DNA from 3 places in the Staphylococcus dromedarii genome. Region 2 is predicted to be linked to each of the others. Evidence: riboswitches for the same ligand, from Rfam matches in the RefSeq annotation. Region 2 holds a riboswitch; each other region holds the start of a gene.

Region 1 (5,609 bases), 780 kb from region 2:
ACATCACCACTTTTCAACGATCTCTGTTGATAAATATCCTCTTCTTCAATCAGTGGATAGCCGTTGAAATATTTCGTTTCTTTCCCGCTATTTAAAATTGCTGTTTTCATTTTATCAGCCTTTCCTCAATGAATTCTTTTCTATCTTAACACGTGATTAGATCAGAAATCGATTTATGTAAAAGATTCCCCCTATCTTAATACTAAAAATAAAAAAGAGCGAGAGATTTCTCTCCCACTCTCTATCGTTCCTATTCTTTTGTCGCTGGTTGACGCAATTGCAATATGAAAGCAATCGTTGCTGGTATTAGCATCAATACGAGAATTGGTGTGATGAAAATAGATAATAACAATCCATGGAATAGAATCACAACATATTCTGTAATTAACTTAAAGAATAGAATACTAATCATAAACAATTGTAAATAGTAGTGCTTTCCTCTAAGCATAAATGTCACTGATGTCACAATGTATGCAATCGCAATGAGAAGTAGTAACAACAAACTGATCCACTCATAGACATACTGTGTTTGTGACAATTGCCAGTCACCTGATGCAAATAATGAGTTACGATTATTAAATTCAAGTAGTATGAAGAAAAATAAAATCACACCACATGCGATATTAACGTAAGCTCTCTTGAACCATTTTGGTCGTTTACGTAAGAAAGATGGAATATCATCTTCTTCAAGCTTCGTCCAACCAAACCATTTTTCTTTAATGTGATCTCTTTTCGTACGTATCTTTTCAATATTAATACTACGACGCGTACGGTGCGAAATATCATGCGTGAACTCAGATGTACGGTTTTGAATATCTTTAAACTGCACTTTAGACTGATCACTATATTGATATTTTTTGCTGCGTAAATATTGGCTGGCTGCCTCATCCAACTCTTCATGAAAGACAGGTAAAGAACGACGTAAAAACAAGAAGTTCCATATTGCCATTTGACCCAGTAGCCATAACACTAAAAAGAAAGTATTAATACTCAGCACATCAATGGGTGCTACTTCTCGTCCTTCAAGTCGTGAATATAACGCTAATTGTGTAAATACATAACTAATACCATATCCAAAAATCAACCACAAGTAGTGTTGCTTTCGGTGCAATGGATTAAGTTCATCTTTAAAAGTAATATAACCAATATGAATTAAAAATGGGAAAATAAAAATAAATGCTAAAATCCCATAGACTTGTGACATAAAAATTAATGTTAATACGAAGAAAATAATACCGATTAATAGGAAAAAGATCGATATGTCGTAATCAAATCGTGTTGTATTGGTTAAAACTCTTGCAATCACTAACATTAGAATCCCAAATGCCAGTATAATCAAACCACTCACTAATGGGAACTCTCCAATGTATTTACTCATTACACGGATAATCTCATGGAAAAAGGTCATGATAAAATCCCAAACATTATCAATACGAGATACATGATGTTTACCTGAGTTGAGTTGTTCAATAAGCGGTATATTTACGAAAATAATAATACTCAGCAATATTGCAAGCGCACCTATAATATAGGAATAAATCACTTCGGTGTACTTATTAAAAAAGGACATCCTCTCACCTCATAAATTATTATATATGAACAATTGTCTGATGTCTTTATAATTGATTAAATTCAGTCTCTAGTATGACTATAAATTTGTGATAGTCAAAATCATTTTAAATGTGTGTTAGTTAGATTAAACTCATCAACCGAATAATGAGAAAGTTGCTTTAGTCCTCCAATCATCCACATACTAAAAAAACTCCAAAAATCATGTTTAATAACCCATAGAACGGATATAGATAACTAACAATAAAATTAAAGGAGTGTTTTATCATGTCAGAAAAAGATTTAAAAAAAGCAGCTGAACAAGCTAAAGAAAAAGAAGAACAATTAAAAGATAAAGCTAATGAGGCAAAAGATGGTATCGATAAAACAAAAGACGATATCCAAAGCACGTTAGATTAATATTCTTATATCAAGTCAAGAGGCATTCATTCTCTTGACTTTTTGTTGTGAGACATGTACATTGTTTATATCAATTGAATACGCACGCACTAGGGGTGTGAGAACTGAGATGAGGAATATCCTCAAACCCTTTGTACCTGACCTAGGTGATACTAGCGGAGGAAAGTGTACGACGTTTATATTTAATATTTGCGGCAATGAGACGCACATTTATTTGAGTTGCTTACATAATAATAGTTATAGCCTCGTTCATAGATCGACGCATATCCCTACTCTAGGGGTGTGCGTTTTTATTTTTTAGGAGGTCCTTTACAATGAAAAAAGGCTTAACATTATCAGACATACTCGTGACAGTTCTAGTCTCTGTCATTTTCGGTGTGGTTTACAACATTTGGTGGGTAGTTACTAAAACGATTCAGCCATTAGGTTTACAAATTGACCAACTTTTATACGGTATGTGGTTCGCAGCAGCCGTTGTAGCATATCTTATCATTCCTAAAATGGGGATTGCATTACTTGCTGAGTTTGCAGCTGGTGCTGGTGAGACAATTATGATGGGTCGTTTTGATATTCCAACGATTGTCTATGCGCTTTTACAAGGTCTCGCTTGTGAGCTTGTTTTTGCAATCGTTCGCTATCGTTCACGCTCATTTATGATTGCACTTTTAGCAGGTTTATCAGCTGCACTCATTAGTTTACCAATTGACTGGTATTATGGTTATTTAGGTGAGGTTGCACAATGGAATCTTATCCTCTATATTGTCTTCCGTATCATTAGTGGTGTCGTACTTGCAGGTGCCTTTCCATATTATCTAGTCAAAGCACTTGATCAGACAGGTGTCACTAAGTTATTCAGACCAGCATCTAAAGACGACTATGATTCCTTATAAGGAGAGAACATACATTGCTTAAAGCAAAAAATCTACGCCTAAAATATCCAAGTGCAACCACTAAAATATTTGATGGTCTCGATATCGAAATCAAAGATAAAGAAAAAGTACTCTTACTTGGGCCATCTGGCTCTGGTAAAAGTACGCTACTCAATGTATTAAGTGGCATTGTACCTGATCTCATTGATTTACCAATGAAGTATGATGAATTGGAGGTAGCTTACCATGCAGGTGTCATCTTCCAAGATCCAGACTCTCAATTCTGTATGCCACAAGTGAACGAAGAACTCGCGTTCATACTAGAAAATCAACAAGTGCCTCAAGAAGAGATGGATGAACGTATTCATGATGCACTTAAAAAGGTACAGCTTGATGTCAATCCCAAACAATCTATTAATCAATTAAGTGGTGGCATGAAACAAAAACTAGCCATTGCTGGTACGTTATTAATGGAAGCAGACACTTTGTTCTTGGATGAACCAACTGCGATGTTAGATATCGAAGCAACTCAAAATCTGTGGGACTTACTCAAAGACTTATGGGCCGATCAAACGGTATTAATCGTAGAACATAAAGTGGCGCATGTTTGGGATTACGTTGATCGTGTTATTCTCATGGATCATCACGGTCGCATCATTCAACAAGGTACGCCAGACATGATATTAGCAAATTTTGAGGACGTATTAACGGAATATGGTGTATGGCATCCTCATGCATGGGACTCCGCGCCTCCTCCAACACATACTAAAGATACATCATCACAAAGTTTCCATTTTAAATACAAAGATGGTGCTATCCAACGTAGTAAAAAAATGCTCTATCATGTTCCTGAGCTTGAAGTTCATCCAGGTGAATGGTTAACAATCACTGGCAAAAATGGAACGGGCAAAACAACGTTATTCGAATCAATGATGCAATTGATTCCTTATCAAGGGAAAATGCAATGGAATCAACAGACATTAAAAAAAGTACGTGATGCTGCCAGTCATATATATTTGGTTTATCAAAATCCAGAACTCCAATTTATTCAAAACAGTGTTTACGATGAAATCTTTGTGAACTATGAATACATGGATCCGCAACATGCTGAGGAGCAAACGAAGGCAATGCTAGCACTACTTGATCTCGCGCATGTTTCGAAACAACATCCTTTCGAGCTTTCAATGGGACAAAAAAGACGCCTGAGTGTCGCAACTGCATTAAGTACCAATGCAGATGTCATCTTACTCGATGAACCTACATTTGGATTGGATAGTCATAATACGTTTAAATTAATTACACTATTCCAAGAGCGCGTTGCAAAAGGTCAAACGATTATCATGATTACACATGACCCACATATTATTGAACGCTACCCATCACGACATTTTGAAGTGTCAGATGGCATGTTGCATGAATTGGAGGTGCCATCACATGATTGAATCGTGGAAAACGCGTCATACTTTTATGGATAACGTCAATATTGTGACAAAGCTCTTCCTAGCTGTTGCTTTGTTCTTCTTCATTATTTTTGTTCATAACTTTGATGTCATGTTATATTTGGCACTTTTCATGCTTGTCTTTTTACTTTGTGTTGCAGGCACAAAATGGAAAGTCGTCGCTTCATTTGTAATGATGGCTACGTTCTTTGCACTGACTTCATCATTATTTATGATTTTTTATGGTAATGGGACCCACGTGTTATTAGAATTTGGCTTTGTCAAAATTAGTGTTGAAAGCTTAGTCAGAGGTTTACATCTTGCTCTAAGAACCATCGTCATCAGTTACTTCGGATTATCCATTGCGTTCACATCGCAAGTCATTATGATTTTCTACAGTCTTATGCAACATCTCAAAGTACCACCGAAAGTTGCTTATGCCTTTATGGCTGCATTTCGTATGATTCCGTTAATGATTGAATCTGTATTCCAATTACGCAATTCACTCAAAATGCGCTATCAAATGATTAGCAACAAAAACTATAGTGGTTTTAAAAGATTTAAACATCTCTTGATTCCTCTACTTAGTCAAAATATACGAAAAGCACACCGTCTTGCTGTGGCAATGGAAAAAAAAGGATTTCATGATGGGAAGCGTACCTACTACTATCATGTCCCATTCAGCTATCGTGACCTTTTACTAATCGTTATCATGCTAGGCATCATTACATTAGCATTTACCAGTGCAAGTTATCTACCGATTACAGGTATTTTAGATGCACGTTAGTCAATCATAATCTATCATTTGCGTTTTCACGATCTCGAGGATGTGAAAAGGCGTGATAAACAAGTAAGCATACCTTTCCCGTTTATCGTATGCTATCGAACATAAAAAGATGATTTGGAAACTTACCACTTCCAAATCATCTTTTTTGTATTATAATGCTTTGTTTGCAATATCTTTACGATAGAATAATGCATCACTCTTAACTTGTTCCACACGTCGATATGCCTCACGTTGTGCATCTGCAATTGTATCGCCTTCACCAATGGCTAAGATCACACGTCCGCCTGCATTGACATAAGATGTACCGTCATGTTTTAATCCACTCACAAAATAATGATCAATATCTGATTCAAAACCAGTGACCACATGCCCTTTTTCATAAGCATTTGGATATCCTTTCGAGGCTAACATCACGCCGACGACTGAATCTTCTTTCCAAGACATATTAATGGGTTCTCTTGCCTCTAGCTGTATGATATGTGCCATTAGATCACTTTCCATACGTGTCAGCAATACTTGGGCTTCTGGATCACCAAATCGTGCATT
Region 2 (5,609 bases):
CGGAACGCCCGAATCAGCGGTGCAATGACAGCTAAGTTACAAAATGGTTCACCGCCGAGTATACTCAATCCTGAGATATACGATGGGGTACATGCTTCCATTACTTCGGATATAATTTCATCCGTAAAAGGTTCACCATAGCGAAAATGTTGGGCTGCGACATTATAACAGCCTGGACAGTGAAAAGGGCAGCCCGATACATACAAGCTACAGCGAACCCCTTCTCCATCCACAAAACTATGCGTTTCTATTTTTGCGATATAACCAGACCCTTGAATGACTGATCCCAGCTTCATGACTTGGGCACCTTCATATGTTTGACACGTGCACAAATTTCTTTATGGCGTCCTTCAATCGTTGGGCGCTGTACCGGGTTTCCAAGGTAGCCACACGTTCTCTTCACAACATCCACTGTTTCGGGATTCTGATTGCCACAATTTGGGCAGCGATAACCCGTATCTGTCGTATCAAAGTCACCTTCAAAGCCACAGTCATAACAGTGATCAATTGGAATATTCGTTCCTAAATAGCTCACACGATCATATGAATAGTCCCATACCGCTTCCAACGCCTTTTTATTATGGTCCAACTTCGGATATTCACAATAATGGATATAACCGCCACTCGCATAATGCGGATAGTCTTGTTCAAAGTCCAATTTTTCAAAAGGCGTCACATCTTTACGCACATCATAATGGAAAGAATTTTGATAATAACCTTTTTCCGTTACATCTGGAATTGACCCAAATTTCTCGTGATCAATACGGCAAAAGCGATCGGTCAATGATTCACTCGGTGTACTGTAAATACTAAACCAAACGTCATGCTTTTCTGTCCAAACATGTTGATAGTCACGCATCGCCTTTAAAATATCAATTGTAAATGCTTTGGCCTCTGGATTCGTCTCCCAATCAGGTCCATAGAAAACAGTCGCCACTTCATAAAGTCCAATATACCCCATAGAAATCGTTGCACGTTGATGCTTAAAAAGCGTAAATACCTCATCCTGTTCTTCCAAACGATATTTAAATGCGCCATGCTTATATAATATTGGTGCATTATTCGGTTCTGCTTGTTTCACACGTTCAATACGAAATGCAAGCGCATCATGTAACACCGCCATGCGCTCATTAAAAATGGTCCAGAAACGGTCCTTGTCACCCTTCGATTCAAGCGCAATACGTGGTAAATTCAACGTGACAACCCCTAAGTTACAACGACCACTATTCTCATATTCTCCTTGTTCATTTTGCCAAGCGGGTAAGAATGATCGACATCCCATTGGCGCTTTAAAGTCCCCTAAAAGTTCAACCGTTTTATCATAATTCAAAATATCCGGATACATCCGTTTCATCGAACATTCTAACGCCAATTGTTTCACATCATAGTTTGGATCTGTTGGGGCAAAATTCACACCCTTTTTAATAGAAAAAACAAGTTTTGGGAAAATAGCTGTAATACGATCTTTTCCCAATCCTTTAATACGTGTTTGTAGGATCGCTTGTTGAATTTTTCGACTCATCTCATCCGTCCCTAATCCAAAACCAAATGTCACAAATGGCGTTTGCCCATTAGATGTATAAAGTGTGTTCACTTCATACTCCAGACTCTCAATCGCTTCAAAAATATCTTGTGTGACTTGTTCATCTACATAGCGCTCAACATCTTCTTCACGAACATATTTCTTCGCTGTCGCACGGTGTTTTCGTTCATTATGTATAGCATACACACCTAGTACCTCGTCAATACGGTCAATCGTACAGCCACCATATTGACTACTAGAGACGTTAGCAATAATTTGAACAAGTTGTGCAGCTGCTGTTTGAATGGATTTAGGTGATGTAACATGCGCATTTCCGATTTGAAAACCATTTTCCAACATGTCTTTCGCATCAATTAAGCAACAATTCGTAAGCGGTTGAAAAGGATGATAGTCCAGATCATGAAAGTGAATCTCTCCAGCTTGATGTGCCAAAGCAACATGTTGTGGTAATATGTGCGTTAACCCATAAGACTTCGATAAAACACCTGCTGTCAGGTCACGCATTGTCGCAAATGTTTGGCTATCTTTGTTCGCATTCTCATTCACAATTGTCGGATCTTTCGTCATCAATCCTTCAAGATCTTTTTCTAATTGATTCATCATTTCACTCCTCTTTCTATATATAGTGTCTATAAATTATGTTAGATACTATATATAGTATTTTCAACTCAAAACAAAGCCGTTAACTGATTTGTCATTTCTTTAAGAACGTTATGTGAACTTTGTGTTTTGAACAATTTTAACTTCTTTATGATGTGGGCGTGGGACAGAAATCTTTGTCACACATCTCATCATCTTTGCAGGGGTACTCAGCCTCGATTTGACCATAAGACAACTGTACCCTAGCCTGTCTTCACTTGACGATATACATCAGGTTCGATACATTGAAGTATATAAAAGAATCGCACTAGGGGTGTTCACGAACTGAGATGAGGGCGACCTCAAACCCTTTGTACCTGAACTAGGTCATACTAGCGTAGGAAAGTGTTAGCTAATTTAAGATAGGTATATAGAAGAGATGGCATTGGGGTAACCATACTCCATTTATAAAGAGTATGTACGTTAACGTATATTTTAATTCATCTTATAATCGCCATGCTTCTTTTTCAGTCACCAAATTCTACCCTCAAAATAATCACTACCTTTCATAAAATGTGAAGCGCAACTTTCCTTACTAGAGTTGCGTATTTTTTTATACATTTTAACCCTAAAAGGAGTGTTTTTTATGGCAAAAACTGCATTAATCACTGGAGCAAGTCGAGGTCTTGGCGCAACCATAGCACGTACCCTTGGCGCACAAGGATACAATGTCATTATTAACTATCATAAAAATCAGTCTGCAGCAGAGCAAGTTGCAAAGGATATTGGTGATAACCGCGCACTCGTTATTCAAGCTGATATTACAGAGCGTAAACAAGTAGATGAACTTGTTGCTAAAGGCACAGAGTACTTCGGGCAAATTGATGTAGTCATCAATAATGCATTAGTTAATTTTAAATTTGATCCAACAACACAAAAACCATTTCGGGAGTTAGATTGGTCAGACTATCAAGGGCAGATTGATGGCACATTGAAAGGGGCTTTTAACACAACACAAAGTGTCATTCCGCAAATGATTGAACGTCAAAACGGCACGATTATTAGCATCGGTACAAATTTATACCAAAATCCCGTAGTCCCTTATCATGAATATACAACCGCAAAAGCTGCGTTGATTGGCTTTACACGTAATATTTCAGCAGAACTTGGTCAGTACGGCATCAATGCCAATGTAGTGTCTGGTGGATTGTTGAAGACAACGGATGCAAGCGCAGTGACAACACCAGAAGTGTTTGACTTAATTACTCAAACAACGCCTTTACGCAAAGTAACAACACCTCAAGATGTGGCAAATATGGTTGCATTTCTTGCTTCCGAACAAGCACGTGGTATTACCGGCCAAAATATTACTGTTGATGGTGGACTTACAATGAATTAATACAGATACACAATCATTAGCGAAAGGAGACCTCTTTTACTCATGACAACAAAAGTCAAACAAATGAATATAGGTGTCTTAATTTATGGATGTGGTCATCATCAAGCTGCTTGGCGTATGCCAGATTCATCAATCAAACGACTCGGCGATAAACGCTACTATCAATCATTAGCACAACTTGCTGAACGCGGTTTACTTGATGCTGTCTTCTTTGCCGATAACCAATCTTTCCCTGCCAAAACAGATACAGCACTGCCAGCCTTTTGGTTTGATCCTATTGTCAATTTGACCGCAATATCACAAGTGACAGCACACATCGGCTTAGTCTCAACAATCTCAAGTACTTTTTCTAACCCATTCACAGCTGCTCGACAACTTCTGAGTTTAGATCATGTCACAGGTGGTCGTGTTGGTTGGAATCTTGTGACATCTATGACTGATTTAGAAGCTCAAAATCACAGTATATCTGCTTTACCTAATCATGAATCACGTTATGCTAAAGCAGATGAATTTGCCAAAGTGATGAATCAACTCTTCACATCTTGGCATACTAAAGCTTTCATCCACTCACGCGACGACAATCAAGTTATTCATTCAGATATGATTCAACCATTTCATCATCACGGCACGCACTTTAACGTGAAGGGACCTTCAACGACACCTGCTAGTCCACAAGGGAAACCAGTCGCCATGCAGGCAGGTGCTTCACCTCAAGGCATTGCATTAGCTACAAAATATGCAGAAGCCATTTATTCTGTATCTTGGAATATTCAACAAGCACGACAATTTCGCCAACGACTTGACAAACAACTTGCTAAAAATGGTGAAAAACGTCATATCAAAATCTTTCCAGGTCTTGTGACATATGTTGCGAAAACACGCGAAGAAGCAATGGCCAAAAAACACGCTTTAGACCACGCATTACCTATTGAGACAGCTTTGGAACAGCTTAGCTCCTTCGTCCAACAAGATTGTTTTGCATGGGATATTGATGATAAAGTGCCTGAGTTACCACCGATTGAAGATTTCACGGGACCTATTGGGCGATACGAAACCATCCTGACAATTATCAGAGACAAAGATCCAACAGTGCGTGAATTACTCGGCTATCTAAATGCAGGAGGTGGCCATCTTACACTTATTGGAACACCTGAAGATATTGTGGATACAATGGCACAATGGTTTGATGAAGGTGTGGCAGATGGTTTTAATTTGATGCCACCTACACTTCCTCATAGTCTTGAAGATTTTATTGAACTTGTAGTACCCGAACTACAACGTCGCGGTCTTTATCGTGAAAGGTACACGAGTCAAACATTCCGTGGACATTTAAACCTTTAAATATTAAAATAACGCACCCCTAAAATCGAGATTGTAAACATCACTTTTAGGGGTGCATATCATATTAAAAATCTTCATTTTTGCATTTTAGTATAAATCAAAATACATCAGAAAAGACTCATTTATAGATTCATTGCTATTTATTCCCAAACCTCAATACACGGTCCTTCATCTCAGTAAAAATAATCCTGCATAAATAAAAAATATTTTATTGCTGAGTCTCACTAAGTACAAAATAAGCATGATCAACATTGTAATAAACAACGCAGATTTATATTTTTTCTTTTCTTCCTTCTGTTCCTCTTCACCATTTTCCAAATAGGCTAATAACTCCGCTTCAATCTCTTTATTAATATCTTCATGTTCATTAGAGACAACATCTGTTTTTTTCACTTCATCTTGCATATCAATGATCTCCCTATCCTTCTTTCTTAAACACATGTTGGTATTGAATATATCCTGACAAATAATGTTGAATATCATCAATTCTTACGCGATAACCATGGTGTTTGATGAAAAAGCTATTCACAATGCGACTCGGCTTTTTAAAATACATTGCAATTTCAGGATAGAAAAAGCCCGTACGCTCATAATCGGCACGTGTGTGAATCTTGTCTATGAATTTTGTTTCATCCAATAATTCATCAACTAAATATTGATACCCTGATGTTTTCGCCTTTTCTACAAGATGATAGGTTGCCATTAACATCTCTAAAAATGTTGGGAATGTCGTCTCTCGTTGTTTCA
Region 3 (5,609 bases), 470 kb from region 2:
CCAGCTTGAGGCACGTTGTTTACTGTATAACCATCGGCTGAGGCAGCACCTGCCCAATGATCTGCATTCCACCAATATGTGCTAATAGGTTGTCCAGTTTCAGCACGACGATTGAAAACATGCCATGTGCATTGTCCCCAAGTGTATAAGTTTTGGTGGTTGAATGATGGTGATTGATTCGCAGTGCTTGTTTGTGCGACTGTTGTTCCATTACCGGAGCCTACAGCTGTTGCATTTGAGTATGAAGCAGTTGCAGTGCTTGTATTTGATTGACTTGGAATTTGTAAAGATTGATTTGGATGAATTAAGTAGCCAGACATACCGTTAGCATTCATCAAATCTTGAACTGTTACACCGTATCTTGCTGCAATGATGTCTAAAGATTCACCTGCAACAACTGTGTGACCATTGCTTGACGACTGTGAAGATGTGGCAGGGGATGTTGATGTATTATATTGTGATGTATTTTGGTTTTGAGTAGTGTACTGTCCTGAAGTGGCACTAATTGATAGTGTTTGACCAGGGAAAATCATATTATTTGTAAGCCCGTTAGCTTGTTTAATAGCTTCAACTGTTGTGCCATATTGTGCTGCTACGTCCCATAAAGAATCACCAGCTTGTACGGCGTGTTGTGTAGAAGCTTCTGCATCTTGGTGAGCAAGGACTGCTGCAGCACCAGAAGTAACGGTTAATGCAAGTGCAAATTTTTTCAAAGTGTTTCCTCCTTATGTATTCAAAAGAATCTTATTTTTTCTACAATTATCATCTTATACATAATATCAAACATTATTTTAAATTTGTGAAATGTTACAAACATGTAATGAATTTAAAATGTTTATTAATCCCTCACTCATAAATAAAGTGCTGTGAGATAAAATAGACATATGTTAAAGTAAATGTTACATTCAATCACATTAGTGTAATATAAAGGAGATTTTTATGAACGAAAGTACAAAACAACAATCGTCTTATCATAAACGCTATGGACAAGTTTGGTTATTTTTCATGTATTATTGGTTAATATTTGGTATTTCAGTATATTTTGGCCAATACCTACCAGCAGAATGGCGCCAACCGATGTCTATTGGGCTCGCTATGTTAATTTTAATCACAATGGTTTTGCAGCGTGCACGTTTTAGTGGGCCTATTATTTCACACATTTATACAATTGTAGCAGGATTGCTTTCTTATGCGACATTCATGTATTCATTAGCAAATCTAGGTGGTCAAACCTTTTTAATGATTGTGTCATTGGCTGTTACAGGATTTGTTGTATTTGGTATACTTGGATTTTTTGTCATTCGTGATGCATCGGGTATGGGGAAATATTTATTTGTAACACTTATTGCGCTCATCTGTATGAGTATTGTAGCTTGGATATTCCACGTTCCAATGTTATATACTGTTATTTCAGTAGTAGGATTAGGACTTTTCTTGCTATATACGCTATATGATTTCAACAGATTAAAGCGTGGTGCTTTTGCTCCAAGAGAGATGGGATTTAACCTATTCTTAAACTTATTCCGTATTATTCGTCATGCATTAAACTTGGCCCAAACAATGAGAAGATAATAACATCTTAATTTATATAGATTATCTTTAAATATATTTAAGGTCTACAATTTTAAAATGCTTTTTAGAATATATTGAATTATGATGCACTTTTTAATATCATGACATTAGAAAGATTAAAAATTAAATATCAAATGATCCACTGGAAGTGCCATAAGAGACGATGGCTGAGATTGAAACGTATTTCAAAATTCCTGAACCTGATCCAGTTAGTACTGGCGTAGGAAAGTGGTTTTGCTTACGTATAAATTGTGAAGCTGCTTTTCTACTATTGTGTGGAAGAGTAGCTTTTTTATTTTGCAATACAGGACAAGTGGCATTTGAAAAAGGAGGCGTTACATGATTATTGCAGTGACACCTTATGATGTGTTGACAGCTAAACATATTGAACGTTTAGCAATGATAGAACCTCAAATTGACGGCGTGTTACTAAGGACACCCATGTCCAAAAAAGCTTTAGCAGAATGGATAGCATTATTACGACTTAGAGAATTTCCTAAGTCCAAAATCATCATTCATTCCGACATTAAATTAGCCAAAGATATGGGGATTCGACAATTGCATTTTAAAGAAGGTGACCCAATCGCATATCAACTAAAAGCAGAGAGTCCTGAATATCGTATTAGTATGTCTGTTCATAGTATTTCAGCAATTATTGAAGCAAAGGCGCATCATTTAGACTTTGGCATATATGGTCATGTGTTTCCTTCCGCATCAAAGCAAGGTAAGACGCCACGAACAAATGAAGAAATAGAATTGGCGATATCAGGAAGTTGGCCACTTGTTGCGATAGGTGGCGTAGATATTAAAACTGTAGAAGAAATTCACTCAGATTTTGTAGGGATAGCATGTATTCGTAGTGCATTTGATACATCAGTTCCAGTATTTGAAGAAATGGTGCAGAAGTGGCATCAGAAAAAGGAGGGAATGACATGATTGAAATACAAGTGAATGGTGAACGACAACAATTTGAATCAGACACAACGATCCAAGATGTATTGGATCATTTTGGTATTGAAGCAAAACGCATGGCAGTTGAACATAATGAAACGGTTGTGAAACGTTCAGAATGGGCATCGACTTATGTGCGACCAGATGATCGTTTAGAATTGTTAGAATTTGTAGGAGGCGGATAAAATGTTTAATATTGGAAATTTAAAATTTAACTCAAGATTATTTTTAGGTACGGGAAAATTTGATAATGAGCAGGTTCAAAGTGAAGCAATTGCTGCATCTGGAACAGAGGTATTAACATTTGCAGTACGACGTATGCATTTATATGATCGTGAACTACCAAATCCACTCGCAAATGTTGATTTAGAGCAATTTATTACTTTTCCAAATACAGCAGGGGCGAAAACGGCAGAGGAAGCGGTGCGTATTGCTGAATTAGCAAATGAAGCAGGTGTCTGCGATATGATTAAAGTAGAAGTCATTGGTGATGACGATACCTTATTGCCAGATCCTTTTGAAACGTATAAAGCATGTGAAATTCTATTAGAAAAAGGTTATATTGTTTGTCCATATATTTCAGATGATGTTGTTTTAGCCCAACGTTTAGAAGCGTTAGGTGTGCATGCAATCATGCCGTTAGCGTCTCCAATCGGAACAGGAAGAGGAATTAGTAACCCGCTTAATTTGCGTTATATTATTGAAAAAAGTAAAGTGCCGGTTATCGTTGATGCAGGTATCGGATCAGCAAAGGATTGTGCAGAAGCAATGGAACTTGGTGCAGATGCTATTTTATTAAACTCTGCAGTTTCACGCGCAAAAGATCCTGTGAAGATGGCAGAAGCGATGAAAAAAGGAATTGAAGCAGGACGTTTAAGCTATGAGGCAGGACGTATTCCGATTAAATATAATGCAGTACAATCTAGCCCATCAGAAGGATTAGGCTTCTTATAATGACACGTTATGATAGACAGATAAAATATGCCCATTTTGGTCAAGAAGGACAACGAAAACTTCAAAACCTTCATGTGATTGTCATGGGGGTTGGTGCACTAGGCAGTGGTGTGGCAGAACAATTGGTACGCAGTGGTGTAGGGCGAATAACAATTGTGGATAAAGATATTGTGACGCTGTCTAATTTACACAGACAAAGTTGTTATGTAACAGCAGATGCTGAAGCAATGCTTCCGAAAGTAGTAGCATTAAAGCAACATTTAAATGCGATGAATCATGAAGTGGAAGTTGTAACCTATAATCAAGAAATAACTGCACAAAACATTTTAAGTCTGTTAGAACAAGTCAACCCCGACATGGTATTAGATGGTATGGATACATTTAAGATGCGCTATTTATTGAATGAAGCAACGAGAAAATTGAAGATTCCTTATATATATGGTGCAGTAGTAGGAAGTCAAGTGAGTGTACTACCTGTTCATGATGAAGGACCTTGTTTGCAGTGCATCATGCCAGAAATGCCAGAAACAATGGAGCGTTGTGAAATTAATGGGGTATTACCTCCTGCAGTACACATGGCATGTAGCCTCATTGTTGCAGAAGTTTTTCATTATATTATGCACGGATCATTAACAAGTCATATGACGACGATTGATGTATATACGCATAAGATGCGTACGGTAGATGTGTCAGAATTGAAAGAACCAGATTGCTTAGTATGTGGACAAAAGCAATATCACCATTTAACACAAAAAGACTCCGGGCAAGTACGTGAATTGTGCGGGGGTGTATATCAATTTCGACTTCCACAAGAAATTTTTGATGCGCCTTTGAAGTCACATGTGCGCGTTGGGTTGGAGAACCCATATGTGAAGCGATTAATGGTGGATGTATATGATATGACCTTATATCAAGATGGGCGTTTATTAGTGTATGGTGCGGAAAGTGTTGGAGTAGCTGAAACGATACGTGAATCTTTATTTATAGAGGATGATATTTGACACATGTTGCTTTCAAATAAAAATACCATGTATAATAAAGGGTAGTCTAAAAAGCAATTGAAAGCGAGATGGAAGAATGGGACGTAAATGGAATAACATTAAGGAGAAAAAAGCACAAAAGGACAAAAATACAAGCCGTATCTATGCAAAATTTGGTAAAGAAATTTATGTAGCGGCCAAGTCTGGTGAACCGGATCCAGAATCAAACCAAGCATTAAAGTTTGTGTTAGAGCGTGCCAAAACCTATTCTGTACCGAATCATATTATTGATAGAGCCATTGATAAAGCAAAAGGTGGCGGCGATGAGAACTTTGACGCTTTACGCTATGAGGGCTTTGGTCCAAGTGGTTCAATGTTAATTGTGGATGCTTTAACAAATAATGTAAATCGTACAGCATCTGATGTGCGTGCTGCATTCGGTAAAAACGGCGGTAACATGGGTGTATCAGGATCTGTTGCGTATATGTTTGATCACACAGCAACATTTGCGTTTGAAGGTTATGATGCAGATACTGTGTTAGAACAATTGATGGAACAAGATATTGATGTGCGTGATGTGATTGAAGAAGGTGGTCTTACTATTGTATATGCAGAGCCTGATCAATTTGCATCTGTACAAAAAGCATTACGTGATTTAGGTGTTCAAGATTTTGAAGTGGCTGAATTAGAGATGTTACCACAATCGGAAGTTGAATTATCAGGTGATGATTTAGCGAATTTTGAAAAACTTGTTGATGTATTGGAAGACCTTGAAGATGTACAACATGTTTTCCATAATGTTTCATTGTAATTGACGGAAGAGTCGTTAATAAACTGAATATCATAAATAATACTTAGGTGACCTGACTGTGTATCTTAATGATATTGGAATAGGTTGCAAATATAGTGAATAATAAGTGAGTGTCGTACACCCTTTCTTATCATGATAAATTTTGATAAGAGAAGGGTGTCTCTTTGAGCTGAGAGATAAAATAATTACAAGTCAAAGGTCAAAAACATAAGTAGCTATTTTAACTTAACATATAACTATTGAAATACTATTTCTTAGAGTGAAGATAAAATTTTATGATTATTTTATAAAAGTTTTATACATATGACGTGTTCCTTAAGTTGACATGAATGCTCGAACGA

The links. A riboswitch is a leader RNA that binds a small molecule or an ion and turns the genes downstream of it on or off. The one in region 2 is predicted to bind thiamine pyrophosphate.
Region 1: linked by a shared signal. The riboswitch ahead of MUA88_RS03460 (ECF transporter S component) and the one ahead of MUA88_RS10515 (3-oxoacyl-ACP reductase) in region 2 are both predicted to bind thiamine pyrophosphate.
Region 3: linked by a shared signal. The riboswitch ahead of MUA88_RS01875 (thiamine phosphate synthase) and the one ahead of MUA88_RS10515 (3-oxoacyl-ACP reductase) in region 2 are both predicted to bind thiamine pyrophosphate.

What each region holds. Positions count from the first base shown of each region.
Region 1 is NZ_CP094718.1:702,112-707,720, reverse strand. It holds gene MUA88_RS03475 (class I SAM-dependent rRNA methyltransferase) at 1-110, opposite strand, end outside; gene auxA (lipoteichoic acid stability factor AuxA) at 251-1,570, opposite strand; gene graF (glycopeptide resistance-associated protein GraF) at 1,837-1,968, shown strand; TPP riboswitch at 2,050-2,149, shown strand; gene MUA88_RS03460 (ECF transporter S component) at 2,283-2,858, shown strand; gene MUA88_RS03455 (ABC transporter ATP-binding protein) at 2,873-4,279, shown strand; gene MUA88_RS03450 (energy-coupling factor transporter transmembrane component T family protein) at 4,272-5,063, shown strand; gene purD (phosphoribosylamine--glycine ligase) at 5,214-5,609, opposite strand, start outside.
Region 2 is NZ_CP094718.1:2,113,026-2,118,634, forward strand. It holds gene nrdG (anaerobic ribonucleoside-triphosphate reductase activating protein) at 1-296, opposite strand, end outside; gene nrdD (anaerobic ribonucleoside-triphosphate reductase) at 293-2,143, opposite strand; TPP riboswitch at 2,443-2,543, shown strand; gene MUA88_RS10515 (3-oxoacyl-ACP reductase) at 2,769-3,521, shown strand; gene MUA88_RS10520 (LLM class flavin-dependent oxidoreductase) at 3,564-4,862, shown strand; gene MUA88_RS10525 (hypothetical protein) at 5,031-5,267, opposite strand; gene MUA88_RS10530 (poly(glycerol-phosphate) alpha-glucosyltransferase) at 5,281-5,609, opposite strand, start outside.
Region 3 is NZ_CP094718.1:385,672-391,280, forward strand. It holds gene MUA88_RS01865 (LysM peptidoglycan-binding domain-containing protein) at 1-713, opposite strand, end outside; gene MUA88_RS01870 (Bax inhibitor-1/YccA family protein) at 940-1,572, shown strand; TPP riboswitch at 1,707-1,816, shown strand; gene MUA88_RS01875 (thiamine phosphate synthase) at 1,912-2,508, shown strand; gene thiS (sulfur carrier protein ThiS) at 2,508-2,708, shown strand; gene MUA88_RS01885 (thiazole synthase) at 2,710-3,477, shown strand; gene MUA88_RS01890 (HesA/MoeB/ThiF family protein) at 3,477-4,478, shown strand; gene MUA88_RS01895 (YebC/PmpR family DNA-binding transcriptional regulator) at 4,555-5,268, shown strand.